Linked DNA regions of Archangium primigenium. The protein of the gene in region 2 interacts with the protein of the main gene of each other region in a pairwise test. Links are inferred from orthologs where the notes say so. Each region holds a gene or a part of one and is shown on either strand. Other genes may lie near its edges. The genes, in order: I3V78_RS09290, I3V78_RS23270 and dnaE.

Region 1 (3,147 bases), 3.5 Mb from region 2 along the record:
TGGACGTCTACGTCATGGGCAAGCAGTGGATGTGGAAGTTCTCCTACCCGGAGGGCCCCAACGGGGTGAACGTGCTGCACGTGCCGGCCAACCGCCCGGTGCGTCTGCTCATCACCTCGCGTGACGTGCTCCACTCCTTCTTCGTGCCGGCCTTCCGCATCAAGATGGACGCGGTGCCGGGCCGCTACACGCAGACCTGGTTCGAGGCCACCAAGCCCGGCACGTACCAGATCCTCTGCACCGAATACTGCGGCCTGTCGCACTCCAAGATGCTGGGCGAGGTGGTCGTGCTCAGCCCCGAGGAGTGGGACGCGTGGGTGAAGGAGCAGCGCAAGGGCGGCCTGCAGAACCGCCAGGACGCGCTGGCGGACCTGGCGCTCGAGCCGGAGACGGCGCGCATGTCCGCCCAGGGCCAGAAGGTGGCGGCCGAGGTGGGGTGCTTCAAGTGCCACACCGTCAATGGCGAGCCGCACATCGGGCCCACGTTCCAGGGCATGTACGGCCGCATGGAGACGATGCAGGACGGCACCAGCCTGCGCGTGGACGAGGCCTACATCACCCAGTCCATGATGGACCCGGGCGCCCACCTCGTGACGGGCTTCCCCAATGTCATGCCCACCTTCCAGGGCAAGCTGACGGGACCGCAGACCGCGGCCATCGTCGAGTACATCAAGACCCTGCGCACCCCGGACATCCGCACCGGTGCCACACAAGGACCTGTTTATGAGCCCATCCAGTAGCACTGAAGCCGTGCCGGGCGCCGTGCCCGCGCCGGATGAGCATCACGAGCACCATCCGAGCTACCTGGTCGATGGCACCACGGTGAAGTCGTGGCTGCTGACGCTCGACCACAAGCGCATCGGGGTGATGTACCTCATCTGGGTCCTGCTCTTCTTCCTCATCGGTGGCACCTACGCGCTGGTGGTTCGCCTGGAGCTGCTCACGCCGGGCCCGACCATCATCGACGCGATGACGTACAACCGCGCCTTCACCATGCACGGCGTGGTGATGATCTTCCTGTTCATGATTCCCGCCATCCCGGGCGCCTTCGGCAACTTCATGCTGCCCTTGATGCTGGGGGCCAAGGACGTGGCGTTCCCGCGCCTCAACCTCTTGTCGCTCTATCTGCTCCTCATCGGGGCGATGATCGCCATCTGGGGCATGATCAACGGCGGCATGGACACGGGCTGGACGTTCTACACGCCCTACAGCACGCACACGACGACGACGGTGGCGCCCATCCTCTTCGGCGCGTTCATCATCGGCTTCAGCTCCATCGCCACGGGCCTCAACTTCATCGTCACCACGCACACCATGCGGGCGCCGGGCATCACCTGGTTCAAGATGCCCCTGTTCGTGTGGGCCATGTACGCCACGGCGTGCATCCAGGTGCTGGCGACGCCGGTGCTCGGCCTCGTGCTCCTCTTGGTGGTGGGCGAGCAGCTCTTCCACTTCGGCATCTTCGATCCGGCGCGCGGTGGAGATCCGGTGCTCTTCCAGCACCTGTTCTGGTTCTACTCGCACCCCGCCGTGTACATCATGGTGCTGCCCTCCTTCGGCGTGATGAGCGAGATCGTCGCCGCGTTCAGCCGCAAGAACATCTTCGGCTACCGCGCCGTGGCGTTCTCGTCGCTGGGCATCGCGTTCGTGGGCTTCTTCGCCTGGGGCCACCACATGTTCGTGTCGGGCCAGTCCACGTTCAACGCGGGCGTGTTCGCGGTGCTGACGATGCTGGTGGGCGTGTTCACCGCCATCAAGGTCTTCAACTGGGTGGGCACCGTCTACAAGGGCGCGGTCGACTTCAAGACGCCCTTCGCCTACTTCTGCGGCTTCCTCTACTTCACCGTGTTCGGCGGCATGACGGGCGTGGCCTTCGCCACGGCGTCGCTGGACGTGCCCTGGCACGACACCTACTTCGTGGTGGCGCACTTCCACTTCATCATGGTGGGCGCGACCATCATGGCCTTCATGGCGGCCATCCACTACTGGTTCCCCAAGATGTTCGGGCGCATGTACCACGAGGGATGGGGCCTGGTGTCCGCGGCGCTCATCATCCTGGGCTTCAACGCCACGTTCATTCCCCAGTTCCTCCTGGGCAACGCGGGCATGCCGCGGCGCTACTACGAGTACCCGGAGCGCTTCCAGACGCTCAACGTCGCCTCCACCGCGGGCGCGTCGCTGCTGGCGCTCGGCTTCATCATCTCCGCCATCTACCTGGTGTACGCGCTGGTGTACGGCGAGAAGGCCGCCTCCAACCCGTGGCACAGCAAGGGCTACGAGTGGCTGACCGAGTCCCCGCCGCCGACGCACAACTTCGTGGGCCCGCAGCCCATCTACACCGAGGAGCCCCACTTCTACGTGGATCCCGAGAAGGCCGAGGAACCCTATGAAGTCTGACGCCGCCGTCCCGGCCTACCCGGCCGGGACTCCTCCCGTCCCCCAGGTGGCCGCGCACTTCGCGTCGCTCGACGTGCAGCAGCACGCGGCACGGCTGGGCATGTGGCTGTTCCTGGCCACGGAAATCCTGCTCTTCGCCGGTCTGTTCGTCATCTACGCGAACTACCGGTTCATGTTCCACGACGGGTTCGCCGCCGCCAGCCGGCACCTGGACCTGTTCCTGGGCACCGTGAACACCATCGTGCTCATCACCTCCTCGTTCACCGCCGCCATGGCGGTGCACTACGCCCGGGAGGCGAAGAACCGCATGGTGGTGGTGATGTTCGTGCTGACCATCGCCATGGCGCTGGGCTTCCTCGTCATCAAGTACTTCGAGTACTCCCACAAGTTCCATGAGGGGCAGCTGCCCGGTCCCTACTTCTTCGATACCAACCCCGAGTTGCAGGTGGCCGGCGTGCCGATGTACTACGCCATCTACTTCCTCTCGACGGGTCTGCACGGCTTCCACGTGGTCATCGGCATGATCGTGCTGGCGTGGATCACGGTGAAGGCCTGGCGCAACGAGTTCAGCGGCCGCAACTACACCGCGGTCGAGCTGGGCAGCATGTACTGGCACCTCGTGGACCTGGTGTGGATCTTCCTCTTCCCCATGCTGTACCTCATCTAAGGGAACCGACCCTCCATGTCCGCGATCGCGAATGAGTCGTCCAAGGAATCACACGACATGCGGCACGAGCATCACTCGGGCCC
Region 2 (2,992 bases):
CTCGGCCCGCTCCTGCTCCGCACGCTGGAGACGTATGGGCCCCGCAAGCGCGTGGTGTCCTTCATCGCGGACTTCTGGATGCTGCCCGTGGTGAGCGTGGGCCACGGCATGCTCGGCCCGCTCGTGAGCGCCGTCACCCCGGGGCTCAAGGACGCGCGCATCGTCGCCCTGGATCAGCACCTGTTCGGCGCCCAGGCGTCGGTGGTGCTCGGGGAGTGGACGCCGCGCTGGCTCATGGACGTGCTGCTGGTGTGCTACTACGGGCACTTCCTCTGGCCGCTGGCGCTCGGCTGCGCCCTGTACTTCGCCCAGCGCCGCGAGGCCTTCGACGAGTACCTGCTGGCGCTCGGCCTGTTCTTCGCCTGCAACTTCGTCTTCTACACCTGGGTGCCGGCCATCGGCCCGCGCTTCTTCCTCCACGCGGCCTTCCCCGGCAGCCTCCAGGGCCTGTGGCTCACGCCCTACCTGGAGTCGGCCATGCTCCAGCCCACCTTCGTGCGGGACTGCTTCCCCTCGGGGCACACGGGCGCGGCGCTCCTGGTGCTGGTGTACGCCTGGCGCTTCGAGCGGCGCGTCTTCCGGGTGGCGTTCCTGCCGGTGCTCGGGCTCATCGCGGCCACGCTGGTGGGGCGCTTCCACTACGCGACGGACCTCGTGTGCGCGGTGCCGCTGGTGGTGGGCGCCGTGGCGGTGGCCGCCGTCTGGAGCCGGTGGGCGCGGGGATCCCTGGCGCGCCAGGTGCCGTGGGACGTTATCGTGCGCTCCTGAGCAGCAAGGGAGCGTGCATGAGCGGCAGGTCCATCCTCGCCCAGCGGGTCGCGCCGCTGGGCACCACCGTGTTCTCCGAGTTCAGCGCCCTGGCCCTCCAGCATGGCGCGGTCAACCTGGGGCAGGGCTTCCCCGACTTCGACGGGCCGGACGCCGTGAAGGAAGCCGCCCACCAGGCCATCGTCTCGGGCATCAACCAGTACGCGCCCAGCACGGGCCTCAAGGTGTTGCGCGAGGCCATCGCCGAGCACGGCGCGCGCTTCCACGGCCACACGGGCATCGATCCGGACACCATGGTGACGGTGACGAGCGGCGCCACCGAGGCCATCCTCTGCGTGCTGCTGGGCCTGGTGGATCCGGGGGACGAGGTGGTGGTGTTCGCGCCCGTCTACGACTCGTATGACGCCAACATCGCGTTCGTGGGGGCCCGGGCGCGCCACATCCCCTTGAGGCCGCCGGACGCCGCGCACCCCACGTGGTGGTTCTCCCCGGACGAGGCGCGCGCCGCGTTCGGCCCGCGCACGCGCCTGCTGCTGCTCAACACGCCCCACAACCCCACCGGCAAGGTGTTCACCCGCGAGGAGCTCGCCTTTCTCGGCACGCTGTGCGCCGAGCACGACGCCTACGTGCTGTCCGACGAGGTGTACGAGCACATCGTCTTCGCCCCGGCGTGGCACGTGCGCGCGGCCACGGTGCCGGAGCTCGCCGGGCGCACCGTCACCGTGAGCAGCGGGGGCAAGACGTTCAGCCTCACCGGGTGGAAGGTGGGGTGGATCATCGCGCCGCCCGCGCTGCGCGACGCCGTGCAGCGCGCCCACCAGTTCGTCACCTTCGCCACCGCCTCGCCCCTGCAGGCCGCCATGGCCGTGGCGCTGCGCCTGCCGGACGCCTACTTCGAGGGCCTCCGGGCCCAGTACCACGCCCGGCGCGAGCGCCTGCTCGCGGGGCTCGCCCGGGCGGGTCTGTCGGCCCAGGCCCCCGAGGGCAGCTACTTCCTCCTCGCGGACATCTCCCAGAAGGGCCTGGGGGACGACCTGGCCTTCTGCCGGCACCTGGTGACGCGGGTGGGGGTGGCCGCCATTCCGCCCAGCGTCTTCTACCCCCCCGAGCACAAGCACCTGGGCCGGGGCCTGGCGCGCTTCGCCTTCTGCAAGAGCGACGCGGTGCTGGACGAGGCGGCGCGGCGCCTGGAGGCCGGACTCCGGTGAGCGCACCGCCCCCGGCGGACTCGGACTTCTTCGGCGAGCTGTACCTGCGCTCCACGCGGCCCTTCCTGTCCGCGGCGACGACGGCGCGCGAGGTGGACTACCTGCGCGGCTGTCTGGGAGATCTGCCCGCGCCCGGGCCCGTCGTGGACCTGGGCTGCGGCCACGGCCGGCACGCGGCGCCCCTCAACACCGAGGGCCCCCTGGCCGGGCGCATCCTCGGCCTGGAGCGTGACGCGCTGTCCCTCGGCGAGCGCCTGCCGGGCTTCCCCGTCGTCCAGGGGGATCTGCGCGCGCCGCCGTTCCGCACGGGCGCGCTCGCGGGCGCCTACGCCTGGTACTCCACCTTGTTCGTCTTCTCGGACGCGGAGCACGTGGCGCTCCTGCGGCAGGTGGCGCGGTGCGTGCGGCCGGGCGGGCGCCTGGTCCTCCACACGGTGCCCCACGCCCGCATCGCCGCCCAGGGCCCGGCGTCGTTCTCCACCCGACTGCCCGACGGGAGCCTGTTGGAGGAGGACAGCCACTTCGACGCGGTGCGTGGCCGGGACATGGGCCACCGGCGATTGACCCTGCCCGATGGGCGTTTGCTTTCCGGCCGGTACGCCATCCGGTACTATCCGCTGGACGAACTGACGCAACTGCTCGAATTCACGGGGTTTTCCGTGCGCTGGGTGCACGGGGGGCCCGACGGGAGCCCCCTGACGGAGGACTCCCTGGATCTCATCGTGGGGGCGGACATCCGCCGGTGAGGACGTTGCGCGGAGCGGGTGTGACGGACATGTAGAAGGGTAGCAGTCGCAGCTCGACGCGGGACATCACACACGTGCATTCGAACCAACATCGCGGCCCGCGCGTCACAGGGCTCGGCAACCTTCCCCAGCGGGTGGACGTGTACGAGGTGGGACCTCGGGACGGCCTGCAGAACGAGCTGCGGACCCTGCCCACGCGCGACAAGGCCCGGCTCATCGAGGCGCTCATCGCCGCGGGCGAGAAGCGCATCGAGGTGACGTCCTTCGTCC
Region 3 (4,307 bases), 3.1 Mb from region 2 along the record:
TCGTCCAGACGCCAGGTGATCATCTGCTTGACGCGCTCGGGGTCGCGCGCGCCGCCGCCCCAGGGCCCGCCCCGGAAGCCCGTGAGCAGGACGAAGGCGAGGACGGCGGTGCCGGCGAGGACGTACTTGTTCCGGGTCTTCATGGGTGGCTCCTGGGCGCGGGGGCGAACCCCGCGCGGTGGGGGGACTGCACACCGGTCATCCGGTGACAGGACACACTCTGCGCGCCGCGCATTGGGCGTGTTTGAGCGGGGCGTGAAGAAACGTGAAGGCGGGGCACCTGGGGTGAGCGTGCGGCCAAGGGCCCGTGCCCCTCGCCCAACCCATTGGCTCCTTCACGAGCCGTACGGGCCATGACACAAACCCCCCGGTTTTCCGGGCCCGGCTTCACGGGGTTTCCGGGAGCGGACGGGATGCGCGGCCGGGAACTGGCGGGCGGACCGGACCTGAACTTTGGTGCAGACAAACCCGGGCAGCTGTCGCCCCCATCGACTACTTATCCGCCATGTCCTTTACCCACCTCCACCTGCACTCCCTCTACTCGCTGCTCGATGGGGCGATCCGGATGAAGGATCTCATCAAGACGGTGAAGGAGAAGGGGATGTCGAGCGTGGCCGTGACGGATCACGGCAACATGTTCGCCACCATCGACTTCTACAAGAAGGCGAAGGACGCGGGCATCAAGCCCATCATCGGCATGGAGACCTACGTCGCCGGGCCCAAGGGGCGCGAGGACCGGACCGAGAAGGTGGGCCACCACCTCATCCTCCTGGCCAAGAACAAGGAGGGCTACGACAACCTCAAGTACCTGTCGTCCATGGCCTACCGCCAGGGCTTCTACTACCACCCGCGCATCGACAAGAAGATCCTGGCCGACCACAGCAAGGGCCTGTTCGCGCTCACCGCGTGCCTGGGCGGCGAGGTGACGGGCGCGGCGTTCCGCGGGGACATGGACCACGCGCGCCGCGCGGCGCTCGAGTACAAGAACATCTTCGAGCCCGGCCAGTTCTTCCTCGAGGTGCAGTCCAACGGGATGCCCGAGCAGGAGACGGCCAACACCAACCTCAAGCAGCTCAGCCGCGACCTGGACATCCCGCTGTGCGCCACGGCCGACGCGCACTACATCAAGAAGGAGGATGCGCGCGCGCACGAGCTGCTCATGTGCATCGCCAGCGGCAAGACGCTCGCGGACGGCAAGCGCATGAAGCACTCCACGGACAAGCTCTACGTCACGAGCCCCCAGGAGATGCTCGCCTACTTCCACGACACGCCCGAGGCGGTGCACAACACCCAGCGGATCGTGGAGCAGATCGACCTGGAGCTGAAGCTGGGCAAGCCCATGCTGCCCACCTTCCAGGTGCCCGAGGGCTCCACCGCCGACAGCTACATGGCGGACCTGGCGCGCAAGAACCTGGAAGAGCGCTTCATGGAGATCGACACCGCGCGCTTCCGCGCGGGCCAGCCGCCCGTGGACCGCGAGCCCTACAAGGCCCGGCTGGAGCTGGAGATCGGCGTCATCCTGAAGATGGGGTTCAGCGGCTACTTCCTCATCGTGCAGGACTTCATCAACTGGGCCAAGCAGCACGGGATTCCGGTGGGCCCGGGCCGTGGCTCGGGCGCGGGCAGCCTCGTGGCGTACTGCCTGCGCATCACCGACCTGGATCCGCTCCCGTACAACCTGCTCTTCGAGCGCTTCCTCAACCCCGAGCGCGTGTCGATGCCCGACTTCGACGTCGATTTCTGCCAGGACCGGCGCGACGAGGTCATCAAGTACGTGGGCAAGAAGTACGGCGAGAACAACGTGGGGCAGATCATCACGTTCGGCTCGCTCAAGGCCAAGAGCGTGCTGCGCGACGTGTGCCGCGTGTTCGCGCTGCCCTTCAGCGAGGGCGACCGCATCTCCAAGCTGGTGCCCGAGGTGCTCGGCATCACGCTCAAGGAGGCCATCGAGCAGGAGCCCCGGCTCAAGGAGATGATGGAGAAGCCGAGCCCCATCGGCCAGGTGGACGGCAAGGACGTCACCACCAAGGACGTGCTGGAGATCGCCATGGCGCTCGAGGGCCTGCACCGCCAGCCCGGCATGCACGCGGCCGGCGTGGTGATCGCGGACAAGCCCTTGTGGGAGTTCGTGCCCACCTACCAGCCCCCGGGCCAGGACACCCTCATCACCCAGTTCGCCAAGGACGAGGTGGAGGCCGCGGGCCTGGTGAAGTTCGACTTCCTCGGCCTCAAGACGCTCACGGTCATCCAGAACGCGCTCAACCTGGTCAACCGCAATCCGCCGGGCGGCAAGAAGATCGAGCGCGAGGACATCCCGCTGGACGACGTGGAGGTCTGGAAGCTCATGGCGGAGGGGGACACCGCCGGCGTGTTCCAGATGGAGTCCAGCGGCTTCACCGAAATGGTGATGAAGCTCAAGCCGAGCTGCTTCGAGGACGTCATCGCCGCCGGCGCGCTCTACCGCCCGGGTCCGCTCGACTCGGGCATGGTGGACGTGTTCATCAACCGCAAGCACGGCCGCGAGCCCGTGCTCTATCCGCACCCGCTGCTCGAGCCCGTCCTCAAGGACACCTACGGCGTCATCGTCTACCAGGAACAGGTGATGCAGATCTCCCAGGTGCTGGGAGGCTACACCCTGGGCCGTGCCGACCTCTTGCGCCGCGCCATGGGCAAGAAGAAGGCCGAGGTCATGCAGGCCGAGCGCGCCGGCTTCCTCGAGGGCTGCAAGACGAACAACGTGGACCTGAAGGTCGCGGGGGAAATCTTCGACCTGATGGAGAAGTTCGCCGAGTACGGCTTCAACAAGAGCCACTCGGCGGCCTACGGCCTGGTCACCCTGCACACCGCGTGGCTCAAGGCGCACTACCGCGTGGAGTTCATGGCGGCCCTTCTCACCAGCGAGAAGGACAACACCGACAAGGTGGTGCTGCACATCGGTGAGGCGCGCCAGTCGGGCGTGCAGGTGCTGCCGCCGGACGTGAACCAGTCGGACATGGCGTTCGGCGCCGTGGAGGGGAAGATCCGCTTCGGCCTGGGCGCCATCAAGGGCGTGGGCGAGGGCGCCATCGAGTCCATCGTGGAGGCGCGCCAGGAGGGGCCCTTCAAGAGCCTGTTCGACTTCTGCGAGCGCGTGGACTCGCGGCGCGTCAACCGCAAGGTGCTCGAGGCGCTGGTGAAGGCGGGCTCCTTCGACTTCGAGAAGCGGCCGCGCCGGCAGATCTTCGAGAGCATCGAGCGCGCGATGAACCGCGGCTCCAGCAGCCAGAAGGACAAGGCCGCGGGCCAGAGCTCGCTCTTCGGGATGCTCGGGGGCGGGGGGCCGGGCGGGGGCGTGAAGGACGACTACGCCCAGGTGGAGGAGTGGGCGGAGAAGGAGCGGCTGGCGCTGGAGAAGGAGGCCATCGGCTTCTACGTGTCGGGCCACCCGCTGCACCAGTACGACAAGGAGCTCAAGCGCTACGCGCGGCCCATCACCGCGGTGCAGCGCGCGCGCAAGGACGAGCGGCTCACCATCGCCGGCGTGGTGGCGGCGCTGCGCGAGCGGCCCACCAAGACGGGCAAGCGCATGGCGTGGGTGACGCTGGAGGACCTGAGCGGCTCCTTGGAGCTCGTGTGCTTCCCGGGCAAGGACGGCACGCGCAACGTGATGGGCAAGGACGGCAAGTGGAGCAAGTCCGGGCCCAAGCCGGGCTTCGAGCACTGGGAGACCCTGCTCAAGAACGACGATCCCATCCTGGTGACGGGCACGGTGCAGATCAACCAGCGCGACGAGGACACGCCGGTGGCGGAGCTCATCGTGGAGGACATCCAGAGCCTCAAGGCGGTGCGGGAAAAGCGCACCAAGCGGCTGGAGTTGCGCGTGCCGGTGGACCTGGCCACGGACGAGCGCCTGGTGAAGCTCGCGGAGATCGTGAAGAAGTACGAGGGCGCGACCCCCATGGCGCTCAGCCTCCTGTTCGCCAACGAGGGCGAGGCGCTCCTGGGCAACTTCGCCCTCAAGGTCCAGGTGAGCGATGACCTCATCCAGTCCGTGGAGCGGCTGTTCGGCATGAAGGTGGTCGAGTTCGGCTGAGTGTTTGTGTTGACCTCACATACTTTGGGCAGAGCGGGGATGTCGAATGCTGACGAGCAATGAGCGAGCTAGGACATGCTGACTCGACTAAAGATTGACGGCTTCAAGAATATGAATGCTGTTGATATTCGTTTTGGTCCGTTTACTTGTGTGGCGGGTGGCAATGGAGTGGGGAAATCAAATCTCTTCGATGCCATTCGGTTTCTAAGTGCACTCGCTGATCAACCTCTGCTGG

The links.
Region 1: the proteins of I3V78_RS23270 (region 2) and I3V78_RS09290 interact in binary tests that used the Escherichia coli proteins (3 or more experiments, as listed by UniProt). The link is inferred for Archangium primigenium from one-to-one orthologs.
Region 3: the proteins of I3V78_RS23270 (region 2) and dnaE interact in binary tests that used the Escherichia coli proteins (3 or more experiments, as listed by UniProt). The link is inferred for Archangium primigenium from one-to-one orthologs.

What each region holds. Positions count from the first base shown.
Region 1 is NZ_JADWYI010000001.1:2,188,228-2,191,374, reverse strand. Bases 61-3,060 are described here. They hold I3V78_RS09290 (cbb3-type cytochrome c oxidase subunit I), read left to right. Parts: upstream 61-723; coding sequence 724-2,397; downstream 2,398-3,060. Other genes in these bases: I3V78_RS09285 (cytochrome c oxidase subunit 3 family protein), read left to right, coding at 2,387-3,060; coxB (cytochrome c oxidase subunit II), read left to right, coding at 61-740. In the rest of the region: more of coxB, read left to right, coding at 1-60; more of I3V78_RS09285, read left to right, coding at 3,061-3,064; I3V78_RS09280 (cytochrome C oxidase subunit IV family protein), read left to right, coding at 3,122-3,147. UniProt on the Escherichia coli protein: Cytochrome bo(3) ubiquinol oxidase is the terminal enzyme in the aerobic respiratory chain of E.coli that predominates when cells are grown at high aeration.
Region 2 is NZ_JADWYI010000001.1:5,685,160-5,688,151, reverse strand. The notes cover bases 36-2,880. They hold I3V78_RS23270 (aminotransferase class I/II-fold pyridoxal phosphate-dependent enzyme), read left to right. Parts: upstream 36-785; coding sequence 786-1,976; downstream 1,977-2,880. Other genes in these bases: I3V78_RS23260 (hydroxymethylglutaryl-CoA lyase), read left to right, coding at 2,797-2,880; I3V78_RS23265 (class I SAM-dependent methyltransferase), read left to right, coding at 1,973-2,722; I3V78_RS23275 (phosphatase PAP2 family protein), read left to right, coding at 36-768. Outside these bases: more of I3V78_RS23275, read left to right, coding at 1-35; more of I3V78_RS23260, read left to right, coding at 2,881-2,992. UniProt on the Escherichia coli protein: Shows aminotransferase activity with methionine and histidine as substrates, and to a lesser extent also with phenylalanine.
Region 3 is NZ_JADWYI010000001.1:2,566,978-2,571,284, forward strand. Bases 113-4,272 are described here. They hold dnaE (DNA polymerase III subunit alpha), read left to right. Parts: upstream 113-505; coding sequence 506-4,072; downstream 4,073-4,272. Other genes in these bases: I3V78_RS10945 (Spy/CpxP family protein refolding chaperone), read right to left, coding at 113-143; I3V78_RS10955 (AAA family ATPase), read left to right, coding at 4,148-4,272. In the rest of the region: more of I3V78_RS10945, read right to left, coding at 1-112; more of I3V78_RS10955, read left to right, coding at 4,273-4,307. UniProt on the Escherichia coli protein: DNA polymerase III is a complex, multichain enzyme responsible for most of the replicative synthesis in bacteria. This DNA polymerase also exhibits 3' to 5' exonuclease activity. The alpha chain is the DNA polymerase catalytic subunit.